2 regions of the Nonomuraea sp. NPDC049695 genome follow, and region 2 is predicted to be linked to the other one. Evidence: riboswitches for the same ligand, from Rfam matches in the RefSeq annotation. Region 2 holds a riboswitch; the other holds the start of a gene.
What was found. Region 2 has a riboswitch for glycine ahead of gcvT (glycine cleavage system aminomethyltransferase GcvT). Riboswitches for the same ligand answer to the same signal wherever they lie in the genome.
Positions count from the first base shown of each region.

Region 1 (6,395 bases), on a different contig from region 2:
TGAGCACCGTCGCCGCGTCTTCGCGGTAGGAGGCCGAGCCGATCGATGCCGAGCGTCTACTGCACGCAGTGCGGGCACGCCAACCCCGAGGATGCCCGTTTCTGTTCCCGTTGTGGGTCACCGCTGACCAGACCCGAGGTCTCCGGGGACACCACATCGACGATCTCCATCGCGGGAATCGAGGCGTACGAGGCTGAGACAGGCGACATGCTCCTGGCCGAGCGGGCGCTCGTCGAGCAGCTGCCGCCCGGCACGGCGTTGCTCACGGTGACCAGGGGCCCCAACCAGGGGAGCCGATTCCGGCTCGACAAGGACCTCACCACGACCGGGCGCCATCCGGAGAGCGACATCTTCCTCGACGACATCACGGTCTCCCGCCGCCACGTCGAGTTCTACCGGCACCGCGGTGGCCAGTTCTCCGTGCGCGACGTGGGCAGCCTCAACGGCACCTACGTCAACAGGGAGCGCATCGAGGAGGTCCCCCTGCACTCCGGAGACGAGGTGCAGATCGGCAAGTTCCGCCTCCTCTTCCTGATGAGGACCACCGCCGGCACATGAGCGAGCGAAGCGAGCGACCGACAAGCACAGCCTCATGTGAGCTCATGGGGCCCCCGAGGGAGGCCGCATGAGCGCACAGGCGGCCCGCTCGCACATGAGCATCGGGGAGGTGCTCGCGCTGCTGCAGGGCGAGTTCCCCGATGTGACGATCTCCAAGATCCGGTTCTTGGAGGGTGAGGGGCTGATCGAGCCCGAGCGCAGCCCGTCCGGCTACCGCAAGTTCACCCACCTGCACGTGGAGCAGCTCCGCTTCATCCTGACCGAGCAGCGCGACCACTACCTGCCGCTGCGGGTGATCAAGGACAGGATGACGGAGAGCTTCGGCCGCCCGCGCGCCCTGCAGGACAAGCAGGAGGTCCGGCTCAGCCGGGCCGAGCTGCTCGAGGCGGCCGGGATCGACGAGGAGACGCTCACCGAGCTGGAGGACTACGGGCTGCTCGCCCCGGTGGCCAGGCGCTACGACGAGGAGGCGCTCAACGTGGCCCGCAGCGTCGGCTCCCTGGCCCGCTTCGGCCTGCACGCCCGCCACCTGCGCGCGGTCAAGGCGGCGGCCGAGCGCGAGTGCGGCCTGGTCGAGCAGGCCGTCGCCCCCATACTCAAGCGGCGAGCCCCCGGCGCCATCGGGGAGGCCGACGAGGTCGCGCGGGAGCTTTCCACCCTTTTGCTCGATTTGCACGCATCCCTTGTGCGGTCGGGGATCCGCTCCGTCCTGGGGCGCTGAGGGTGCCTCGGGCCGGGAGGTGGAGGAGCACTTCAGGCCCGCCGGGTGTTACGTTGAATTGCAGTAGCCAGTGCAGAAGCGACGAGCCAAATAGCTGTGCCGGGTGACCGGTCAGGAATACGGAGCAGCCCGTGTTGCAGATGGAGGTCGTGGGCGTTCGAGTAGAAATGCCCACAAATCAGCCGATCGTCTTGCTCAAGGAGGCACACGGGGAGCGGTTCCTTCCTATATGGATTGGCATGACCGAGGCGACAGCCATCGCCCTGGCCCAAGCGGAGGAGCCCCCACCGCGGCCGCTCACCCACGACCTCTTCCGAGACGTGCTGAGCGCTCTGGGGGTGGGCCTGCGAGCGGTCAACATCGTCGCCCTGCGCGACGGCATCTTCTTCGCCGACCTGGTGTTCTCCAACGGCGTGGAGGTGAGCGCGCGCCCGTCCGACTCGATCGCGCTCGCCCTGCGCACCGGAGCGCGCATCTTCGCCAGCGAGGAGGTCGTCCAGGAGGCCGGTGTCATCATCCCGGACGACCAGGAAGACGAGGTGGAGAAGTTCAGGGAGTTCCTTGACACGATCACGCCCGAAGACTTCGGCAGGGCGGGGTAGGTATTTCGGTGCATTTACGCTTCACGACGCGCCGAGCCGGATCGTTGACTGAGCATGGTCACGGTCCTACGGTGCAAGTGAAACCCGTGGTCGCCCTTTACGAACCCCCAGATCAGACCACGGGATGAGAGAAAGCCGGAGGTCCGCGTGGCGGTCAGCAGCGGCGAGGGAAAGACGGCCGGCCAGGAAGATCCGGTACGGCGCGAGAGTGCGCGGCAGCGTGCCGGAGAGCAGGGTCTGCTCTTCGACGAGCAGCCGACGGCGCTGCCGGCCGACATCGGCTATCGCGGGCCGACGGCCTGCGCGGCAGCCGGCATCACCTACAGGCAGCTCGACTACTGGGCGCGCACGGGCCTCGTGGAGCCCACGATAAGAGCCGCGCAGGGCTCCGGCTCCCAGCGGCTCTACAGCTTCCGCGACATCCTGGTGCTCAAAGTCGTCAAGCGGCTCCTCGACACCGGGGTCTCGCTCCAGCAGATCCGCACGGCCGTGCAGCACCTGCGTGACCGCGGGGTGGCCGACCTCGCGCAGATCACGCTGATGAGCGACGGTGTCAGTGTCTACGAGTGCACCTCGGCCGATGAGGTGATCGACCTGCTCCAGGGCGGCCAGGGCGTGTTCGGCATCGCGCTCGGCCGGGTCTGGCGCGAGGTCGAGGGCTCCCTCGCGGAGCTGCCGGGGGAACGAGCGGCGGTCGAGGACAGCGTCCCGGCCGACCACCCCGCTGACGAACTGGCCCGCCGTCGCCGCGCCCGGCGCATGGGCTGACTCACACGCCCCGTTGCCTGAGTGGCCCGCCGCCGCTTGTGGTGGGCCCGGGAAACATACCGGGAAAGTTCTCTTTGCCCCGTGTCGTGGAAATTCGCCCGTAACGGATAGGGTTGTACCCTAGGACAGCAAGGCTGACGACCCCGTGCGGGAGAGTCCCTGGGGCCCACGGGCCCCCGGGCGCCGAAGGAGCAACCCTCCCCGGAATCTCTCAGGCACCCCGTACCGCTCGGGCGAGGCAACTCTGGAAAGCAGGCGCGCCCGCCAGGCGCGTCTCACCGACGGTGCAAGCCCCGTTACCGGGGTGAAGCTCTCAGGTCGCGGTCCCGCCGCGCTGACAGAGGGGGAGATCCGGCACTCGCCCGCGCCCTGGCGCCGGTCTCCATAGCCTCGGGAGGCACTTTCCATGACCGACCTGTCAGCTCCGCCGTTCTCGTCCAGGCACATCGGCCCGTCGGAGGCTGAGCAGCAGCGCATGCTCGAGGCCGTGGGCTTCGAGTCCGTGGCTGACCTGGTGGCGGTGGCCGTCCCCGAGGCCATCAGGGCCAAGGACCGGCTCAAGCTGCCCGCAGCCGTCGGGGAGGACGAGGCCATCGCCGAGCTGCGCGCCCTGGCCGGGCGCAACCGCGTGCTCACCTCGATGATCGGCCTGGGCTACCACGACACGATCACGCCCGCGGTCATCCGCCGCAACCTGCTGGAGAACCCGGGCTGGTACACCGCCTACACCCCGTACCAGCCGGAGATCTCGCAGGGCCGCCTCGAGGCGCTGCTGAACTTCCAGACCGTCGTCACCGACCTGACCGGTCTGCCCGTCGCGGGCGCCTCTCTCCTCGACGAGGCCACGGCCGCCGCCGAGGCGATGACGCTGGCCCGCCGGGCGGGCAGGTCCAAGAGCAATGTGTTCGTGGTCGACGCCGACGCGCTGCCGCAGACCAAGGCCGTGCTCGCCACCCGCGCCGAGCCCCTCGGCATCGAGCTCGTGGAGCACTCCCTCGACGGCGAGCTGCCCGAGTGCTTCGGCCTGCTGGTGCAGTACCCGGGCGCGTCCGGCCGGCTGCGTGACTTCCGCGCCGTGGCCGCCGCCGCGCACGAGGCGGGCGCGCTCGTCGTGGCCGCCGCCGACCTGCTGGCCCTGACGCTCGTGGCCGCCCCCGGCGAGCTGGGCGCCGACATCGCGATCGGGTCCTCACAGCGGCTGGGCGTGCCGTTCGGGTTCGGCGGGCCGCACGCCGCGTACATGTCCGTACGCGAGGGCCTGCAGCGCCAGCTCCCCGGGCGGCTCGTCGGCGTGTCGGTGGACGCCGACGGCGACCCCGCGTACCGGCTGGCCCTGCAGACCCGCGAGCAGCACATCCGCCGCGAGAAGGCCACCAGCAACATCTGCACCGCGCAGGTCCTGCTCGCCGTCATCGCCGGCATGTACGCCGTCTACCACGGCCCCGAGGGGCTGCGCCGGATCGCCCACCGGATCCACCGGCACGCCGTGGCCCTCGCCGACGGGCTGCGCGAGGCGGGGCTGGAGGTCGTGCACCGGGAGTTCTTCGACACCGTGCTCGTCCGCGTTCCCGGTGGGGCCGCCGACGTGGTGAGCGCCGCCGCCGAGCGGGGCGTCAACCTCTGGCAGGCCGACGAGGACCACGTCTCCGTCTCCTGCGACGAGAAGACCGGGGCCGCCGAGCTGGCCAAGGTGTGGGCCGCGTTCGGGATCGACCGCACCGGCGCGGAGCTCGACTCCGACGCGCTGCCCGCCTCGCTGCTGCGCGAGTCGGCGTACCTGACCCACCCGGTCTTCCACAGCCACCGCTCCGAGACCGCGATGCTGCGCTACCTGCGCAAGCTCCAGGACAAGGACATCGCGCTCGACCGCTCGATGATCCCGCTCGGCTCCTGCACGATGAAGCTGAACGCGACCACCGAGATGGAGCCGATCACCTGGCCCGAGTTCGCCGGGATCCACCCGTACGCGCCCGACGACCAGGTCGCGGGCTACCGGGAGCTGATCGGGACGCTGGAGGACTGGCTGGCCGAGGTGACCGGCTACGACCGCGTCTCCATCCAGCCGAACGCGGGCTCGCAGGGTGAGTTCGCCGGGCTGCTGGCCATCCGCGCCTACCACCGCGCGGGCGGCCAGGACAGCCGCGACGTCTGCCTCATCCCGTCCTCCGCCCACGGCACCAACGCGGCCAGCGCCGTCATGGCCGGCATGCGGGTCGTGGTCGTGGCCTGCGACTCCGACGGCAACATCGACCTGGCCGACCTCGACGCCAAGATCGACAAGCACCGTGACCGCCTGGCCGCGATCATGGTCACGTATCCCTCGACGCACGGCGTGTACGAGGAGTCGATCACCGAGGTCTGCGCCAAGGTGCACGAGGCCGGCGGCCAGGTGTACGTGGACGGGGCCAACCTCAACGCGCTCGTCGGGCTGGCCAAGCCGGGCGAGTTCGGGGCCGACGTGTCCCACCTCAACCTGCACAAGACGTTCTGCATCCCGCACGGGGGCGGCGGTCCCGGCGTCGGTCCCGTCGCGGTACGCGGCCACCTGGCGGCCTACCTGCCCGGTCACCCCCTGCACAACGGGACTCCGGTCGGGCCGGTCTCGGCGGCGCCGTACGGGTCGGCGGGGATCCTGCCGATCTCGTGGGCGTACGTCAGGATGATGGGCTCGGAAGGGCTCACGGCGGCCACCGAGCAGGCCATCCTGTCGGCGAACTACCTGGCCAGGCGGCTCGCCCCGCACTACCCCGTGCTCTACACCGGCCGCGGCGGGCTGGTGGCCCACGAGTGCATCATCGACCTGCGGCAGATCACCAAGGAGACCGGGGTCACCGTGGACGACGTGGCCAAGCGGCTCATCGACTACGGCTTCCACGCGCCCACCATGTCGTTCCCCGTCGCCGGGACGCTGATGATCGAGCCGACCGAGAGCGAGGACCTCGGGGAGCTCGACCGGTTCGTGGACGCGATGATCGCCATCCGCGGGGAGATCTCCAAGGTGGCGTCCGGGGAGTACGACAAGACGGACAATCCTCTGCGCAACGCCCCACACACGGCCGAGTCGGTCAGCGCGGACGAGTGGCCGCACCCCTACTCGCGGAGCGAGGCGGCCTATCCGGTGCCGTCGCTGCGGGACGGGAAGTACTGGGTGCCGGTGCGGCGGATCGACCAGGCGTACGGGGACCGGAACCTGGTGTGCTCCTGCCCGCCCCTCGAGGCCTACGAGGACTAGTGGCCTGCCTGGTCCTCGTCGCTTCGCGTACGAGGACCAGGCAGCCCTCAGGCGCGGCAGTCCCGTTGTGTTGACGGGGCTGCCGCGCCTGCTGTTGCGTCAAGGTACGAAGCCGGTCAATCCTTCCGCGTCAACTGAGCAGACATGATCGCCAGAAGTCGTTAGGCTCGGTGCGACCGTCGCCACAAGGAGCTCCCTTGACGTCCTCAGAGCTGGAGACCCCGCCTCTCGACACCGCCCGCCGCCTGGCCGAGAGCGGCGACCTCGACGGCGCCGCCGCCATACTCGCCGAGCTGGCCGCCGACCCCGACGGACCCGACAGGGCGCAGGCGGCCGTCGGGCTCGCCGTGGTGCTGGAGGAGCGCGGCGACGTGGAGGCCGCCAGGACCGCTGCCAGGACCGCGCTGGCCACCGGACACCCCGAGTACGCCGCGCAGGCCGCCTGCCACCTCGCTCAGGGGTTCGAACGGGAGGGCCGGGCCGAGCAGGCCAGGGCCGCCTGGCAGGCCGTTCT
Region 1 is NZ_JBFANV010000074.1:674-7,068, reverse strand. It holds gene AB0J64_RS42395 (FHA domain-containing protein) at 46-558, shown strand; gene AB0J64_RS42390 (MerR family transcriptional regulator) at 626-1,279, shown strand; gene AB0J64_RS42385 (bifunctional nuclease family protein) at 1,411-1,881, shown strand; gene AB0J64_RS42380 (MerR family transcriptional regulator) at 2,029-2,649, shown strand; glycine riboswitch at 2,788-2,887, shown strand; gene gcvP (aminomethyl-transferring glycine dehydrogenase) at 3,056-5,881, shown strand; gene AB0J64_RS42370 (tetratricopeptide repeat protein) at 6,079-6,395, shown strand, end outside.
Region 1: another riboswitch for glycine. It lies ahead of gcvP (aminomethyl-transferring glycine dehydrogenase); the one in region 2 lies ahead of gcvT (glycine cleavage system aminomethyltransferase GcvT).

Region 2 (6,395 bases):
GCGGCGACGTGACCGCCTCGCCCCGGCAGATCCTGCGCAGGCAGCTCGCCCGCCTCGCCGAGCGCGGCCTGGCCGCGTACGTGGGCACCGAGCTGGAGTTCTGCGTGTACGAGGACACGTACGAGGACGCGTGGAAGCGCGGCTACCGCGACCTGTCCCCCGCCAACCTCTACAACGTCGACTACTCGCTCCTCGGCACCTCCCGCATCGAGCCGCTGCTCAGGCGGATCAGGCGGAGCATGGAAGGCGCCGGCCTGTACGTCGAGTCCGCCAAGGGCGAATGCAACCTGGGCCAGCACGAGATCGCCTTCCGCTACGACGAGGCGCTCAGGACCTGCGACCACCACGTCATCTACAAGACCGGCGCCAAGGAGATCGCCGCCCAGGAGGGCAAGTCGATCACCTTCATGGCCAAGCCCAACCAGCGCGAGGGCAATTCCTGCCACATCCACATCTCACTGCGGAGCAGCGAGGGCGATCCGGTGATGGCGGGCGAGGGGCCGTACGGGCTCTCCCCGCTCGGCGCCCGCTTCGTCGCCGGTCAGCTCGCCTGCCTGCGCGAGCTCACCCTCATGTACGCGCCCAACATCAACTCCTACAAGCGCTACGTCCCCGGCAGCTTCGCGCCCACGGCCGTCAAGTGGGGCGTGGACAACCGCACCTGCTCGCTGAGGCTGGTCGGCCACGGCCTGTCGCTGCGCGTCGAGAACCGGGTCCCGGGCGGCGACGTCAACCCGTACCTCGCGGTGTCCGCGCTGATCGCGGCCGGGCTGCACGGCATCGACAACGAGTTGCCGCTGGAGAGCGCGTACGAGGGCAACGCCTACGACTCCGGCGCCGAGACCGTCCCCCACACGCTGCGCGACGCGCTGGCGCTGTTCGAGGGGTCGAAGCTGGCGCGTGAGACGTTCGGCGAGGATGTGGTCGAGCACTACGCGAACAACGCGCGGGTGGAGCTGGCCGCGTTCGACGCGGCGGTCACCGATTGGGAGCTTTTCCGTGGTTTCGAGCGGATGTGAATGGGGCGCATGAAGATCGTTAATCCGGCCACGGAGGACGTCGTGGCCGACGTCGAACTGGCCGACGCCGCCGAGGTCGACCGGGCCGTGGAGCGTGCCAGGAAGGCGTACGAGAGCTGGCGGAAGGTGTCGCCGGGCGACCGGGCGCGGCTGCTGCGCAGGTTCGCGGACCTGGTGGACGAGCACGGCGAGGAGCTGGCGCTCCTGGAGCTGGCCAACGCCGGCCACCCGATCGGCAACGCCCGCTGGGCCGCCGGCAACGTGCGTGACGTGCTCCACTTCTACGCCGGCGCCCCCGAACGCGATCACGGCAGGCAGATCCCGGTGCCCGGGGGCGTGGACATCACGTTCCAGGAGCCGCTGGGCGTCGTCGGTGTCATCGTGCCGTGGAACTTCCCTATGATGATCATGTCCTGGGGCATGGCCCCGGCGCTCGCGGCCGGCAACACGGTGATCGTCAAACCGGCCGAGTGGACCCCGCTGACCGCGCTGAGGCTGGCCGAGCTGGCCCTCGCCGCGGGCCTCCCCGAGGGGGTGCTCCAGGTTCTGCCTGGGGCAGGGGAGGTGGCGGGTGCCCGCCTCGTGGAGCACCCCGGCGTGGCGAAGATCGTGTTCACCGGCTCGACCGAGGTGGGCAAGGAGATCGCCGCCAAGGCGGCGCGGCACGTCAAGCGGGTCACGCTGGAGCTGGGCGGCAAGTCCGCGAACATCGTCTTCGCGGACGCCGATCTCGAGAAGGCCGCGGCAACCGCCCCCTACGCCGTTTTCGACAACTCCGGCCAGGACTGCTGTGCCCGGTCCCGGCTCCTCGTCCAGGCCGAGGTGTACGACGCGTTCATGGACCGCCTGGCGACGGCCGTACGCGGCGTCAAGGTCGGCGACCCGCTCGACGAGAGCACCGAGATGGGCCCGCTGATCAGCGCCGAACACCTCGACCGCGTGCGCGGCTTCGTCCGCGGCACCCCCTACCTGCAGGGAGCCTGCCCCGACGGCAAGGGCTACTGGTTCCCGCCGACCGTGCTGACGCCCGAGGTGACGGACCCGGCGTTCACCGAGGAGATCTTCGGGCCGGTCGTGTCGGTGGTGCGCTTCCAGGACGAGGCCGAGGCCGTACGGATCGCGAACGACACCCCCTACGGCCTGAGCGGCTCCATCTGGACCCGGGACGTCGGGCGGGCGCTCCGCGTGGCCAGGGCGGTCGAGGCGGGCAATCTGTCGGTCAACTCGCACTCGTCGGTCCGCTACTGGACGCCGTTCGGCGGCTTCAAGCAGTCCGGGCTCGGCAGGGAACTCGGCCCCGACGCCCTGGCGGCGTTCACCGAGACCAAGAACGTCTTCATCTCCTGGGAGTGAATGCAGTGCAGCGTTTGCAGGATCGGGTGGCGGTCATCACCGGTGCGGGCAGCGGCATCGGGCTGGCCACCGTGCGCAGGTTCGCCGAGGAGGGCGCCAAGGTCGTCTGCGTGGACATCGACGAGGAGGCGGGGGTCAAGGCGGCGAACGAGGTCGGCGGCCTCTTCGTCAAGGCCGACGTGACCAGCGAGGACGATGTCGTCAGGATGTTCCAGACGGCCTTCGACACCTACGGCAGCGTGGACATCGCCTTCAACAACGCGGGCATCTCGCCGCCCGACGACGACTCCATCCTGGAGACCGGCATCGACGCCTGGCGCCGGGTCCAGGAGGTGAACCTCACCAGCGTCTACCTCTGCTGCAAGCACGTCATCCCGTACATGCGGCGGCAGGGCAAGGGCTCGATCATCAACACCGCGTCCTTCGTGGCGGTCATGGGCTCGGCGACCTCGCAGATCTCGTACACGGCCTCCAAGGGCGGGGTGCTCGCGATGACGCGCGAGCTGGGCGTGCAGTTCGCCAGGGAGGGCATCAGGGTGAACGCGCTCTGCCCCGGGCCGGTGAACACGCCCTTGCTGCAGGAGCTGTTCGCCAAGGACCCGGAGCGGGCACAGCGGCGGCTGGTGCACATCCCCGTCGGGCGCTTCGCCGAGGCGTCGGAGATCGCGGCGGCGGTGGCGTTCCTGGCCAGCGACGACGCGTCGTTCATCACGGGCAGCGAGTTCCTGGTGGACGGCGGCATCTCCGGCGCGTACGTCACGCCGCTCTAGCTCTGGGAGATCATGGTGCAGCGTCCCGTCATCGGCATCACGTCGTACGTCGAGCCGGCGAACTTCACGGTCTGGGCGGACATGACCGTGGCGCTCCTGCCGTACATGTACGTGGAGCAGGTCGTACGCGCCGGCGGGCAGCCGGTCGTGCTGCCGCCGGCCGGCGAGCCCGCGCAGGTCGTGGGCCGCCTGGACGGGCTCGTTCTGGCCGGTGGCGGGGACATCGACCCGGCGAGGTACGGCGAGCCGCCTGGGGAACACACCGGCTATATCCGGAAATTTCGTGATGAGGCGGAGTTCGCCCTGATCGGCGCGGCCCTCGACGCGGGCCTGCCGTACCTGGGCATCTGCCGCGGCCTCCAGGTGCTCAACGTCGCCCTCGGGGGCAGCCTCCACCAGCACCTCCCCGACGTGGTCGGGCACACGGACCACGCCCCCGCGCCCGGCCGCTTCGGCCCGCTGCCCGTCACCGCCGTGCCCGGCACCCGCGTGGCCAAGGCGCTGGGCACCGGGCCCGTGACGGTCCCCCACTACCACCACCAGGCCATCGACCGCCTCGCGCCCGGCCTCACGGTCGGCGCGACCGCCGACGACGGCACGATCGAGGCGGTCGAGCTGGACTCGGCGCCCTTCGCCGTGGCCGTGCAGTGGCACCCGGAGGCCGCTGAGGACTGCGCGCTCTTCGAGGCCCTCGTCGCCGCCTGCTGACCGCAGGGTCCACAGCGACCGGACGGAAAGCCACCATTCGCCAGAGCGGTTCGTGAGAGGCCGGAACGCGACAACACCCCCATCACCGCACTAGGCTGACGAACATCACCGGCAAAACCGCGCGGGAGAGCACCCTGACATCCGGTCAGGGTCCCTGAAGGAGCAAGCCCTCCCCGCAAACCTCTCAAGGCAAAGGACCGCGCGGTATCCGAGTGAGAAATCTGCCAAGTGGACTGCCGCTACGGACATCGCGGGCACGACGATAGGGCGGCAGTCCGCTTGAGACAGGTTTCTTACTCGGCGGGTGACCTCTGGAAAGCAGGCCTGCGCGGCCTCGCCGAAGGTGAAAGTCCGGCAAAACTCGGGCGAAGCTCTCAGGCATCGACGACAGAGGGGGAGGATGCTGGCATCCGATCCTGTCCAGAGGTGCGACAAATGTCCCGACCCACACCGCTACGAGACGTTCACGAGAGCCTCGGCGCCATGCTCACCGACTTCGCGGGGTGGCTCATGCCGCTCCGGTACGGGAGCGAGTCCGCGGAGCACAACGCCGTCCGGCAGGCGGCCGGGCTGTTCGACCTCTCGCACATGGGCGAGATCTTCCTGACCGGGCCGCAGGCGGGCGAGGCCCTCGACTACGCGCTGGTCGGCCACCTGTCGGCGCTGGCGCCCGGGCGGGCCAGGTACACCATGATCGTGAACGAGCGCGGCGGGGTGCTCGACGACCTCATCGTCTACCGGCTGGGCGACGAGGAGTTCATGGTCGTAGCAAACGCCTCGAACTACGAAAAAGTCGGAAATGAGCTGAAAGAGCGGTCGAAGGCGTACGACGTGGTGGTCGAGGATCGCTCGGACCAGTACGCGCTGATCGCCGTACAGGGGCCCCGAGCCCAGGAGATCCTCGCCACGCTCACCGACGCCGACCTCGACGGCCTCAAGTACTACGCGGGCCTGCCCGGCGTGGTCGACGGGCGGCAGGCGCTCATCGCCCGCACCGGCTACACCGGCGAGGACGGGTTCGAGCTGTTCGTCGCCAACCAGGACGCGGTGCCGCTCTGGCACGCGCTCATGGCGGCGGGCGAGCCGCACGGGCTCAAGCCCGCCGGCCTGTCCGCCCGCGACACGCTCAGGCTCGAGGCGGGCATGCCGCTGTACGGCAACGAACTCAGCGCCGAACTGACCCCGTTCGACGCGGGGCTGGGCAAGGTGGTGAAATTCGACAAGCCGGGCGACTTCGTCGGCAGGTCGGCGCTCGAGGCGGTCAAGGACGACACGCCGCGGCGCCGTCTCGTCGGCCTGGTCGCGCGGGGACGCCGGGTGCCGCGCCACGGCTACCCGGTCACCAAGGACGGCGCCGTCGTCGGCGAGGTCACCAGCGGTGCGCCCTCCCAGACCCTGGGAAAGCCCATCGCGATGGCCTACGTGGACGCGGGCGTCGAATCAGGCCTGGCCGTGGACATCCGGGGCAGCCAAGAACCTATGGACCTGGTTGAGCTGCCCTTCTACAGGAGGAACAAGTGAGCAACATCCCTGACGACCTGAGCTACACCAAGGAGCACGAGTGGGTGGCGGGCCTCGACGACGGCCTCACCGTGACCGTCGGCGTCACGGCCTTCGCCGCCGACTCCCTTGGTGACGTCGTCTACGTGCAGCTCCCCGAGGTCGGCTCCACCGTCGAGGCGGGCGACTCGGTCGGCGAGGTGGAGTCCACCAAGTCGGTGAACGAGATCTACACCCCCGTCGGCGGTGAGATCGTCGAGGTGAACCAGGTCGTCGTGGACGACCCCAGCCTGGTCAACAGCGACCCGTACGGCGATGGCTGGATGTTCCGGGTGCGCGTCGAGGGCGAGCCCGAAGACGTGCTCTCCGCCGAGGAGTACAAGGCACTCACCTCAGGCGAGTCCTGACCTGTTCGCCGGGGCCCGAGCCCGGGCCCCGGCACCGTATGAAAGGCAGCGCTCATCAATGGCGATCAGCGTCTTCGACCTCTTCAAGATCGGCATCGGCCCGTCGAGCTCCCACACGGGAGGCCCGATGGCTGCCGCGCACAAGTTCGCCCGCGGGCTGCACGAGGACGACCTGCTCCCGCAGGTCGCGCGCGTCGAGGCCATCCTGTACGGCTCGCTCGGCCTGACCGGCAAGGGCCACGGCAGCGACAAGGCGGTCCTGCTCGGCCTCTCCGGCGAGAAGCCCGAGCTGGTGGACGTCGACTCCATCGACGGCCGGCTGGCCGAGATGCGCGAGTCGGGCATGGTCAAGCTGTACGGGACGCACGAGATCCCCTTCGTCGTGGGCGAGCACCTCGTCTTCGAACGCAAGATCTCGCTGCCCGAGCACCCGAACGGCATGCGCTTCACCGCGTACACGGCCGATGGCGAGAAGCTGAGGGAGAAGGTCTACTTCTCGGTCGGCGGCGGCTTCGTCGTGGACGAGAAGGCCACCGGCGCCGACCGCATCAAGCCGGACGACACCGTACTGCCCTACCCCTTCACCACCGGTGAGGAGCTGCTCAAGCACTGCTCCAACACAGGCCTGTCCATCTCGG
Region 2 is NZ_JBFANV010000005.1:162,992-169,386, reverse strand. It holds gene AB0J64_RS06940 (glutamine synthetase family protein) at 1-1,019, shown strand, start outside; gene AB0J64_RS06935 (aldehyde dehydrogenase family protein) at 1,029-2,372, shown strand; gene AB0J64_RS06930 (3-oxoacyl-ACP reductase) at 2,378-3,142, shown strand; gene AB0J64_RS06925 (gamma-glutamyl-gamma-aminobutyrate hydrolase family protein) at 3,155-3,850, shown strand; glycine riboswitch at 3,963-4,060, shown strand; glycine riboswitch at 4,152-4,251, shown strand; gene gcvT (glycine cleavage system aminomethyltransferase GcvT) at 4,286-5,371, shown strand; gene gcvH (glycine cleavage system protein GcvH) at 5,368-5,757, shown strand; gene AB0J64_RS06910 (L-serine ammonia-lyase) at 5,816-6,395, shown strand, end outside.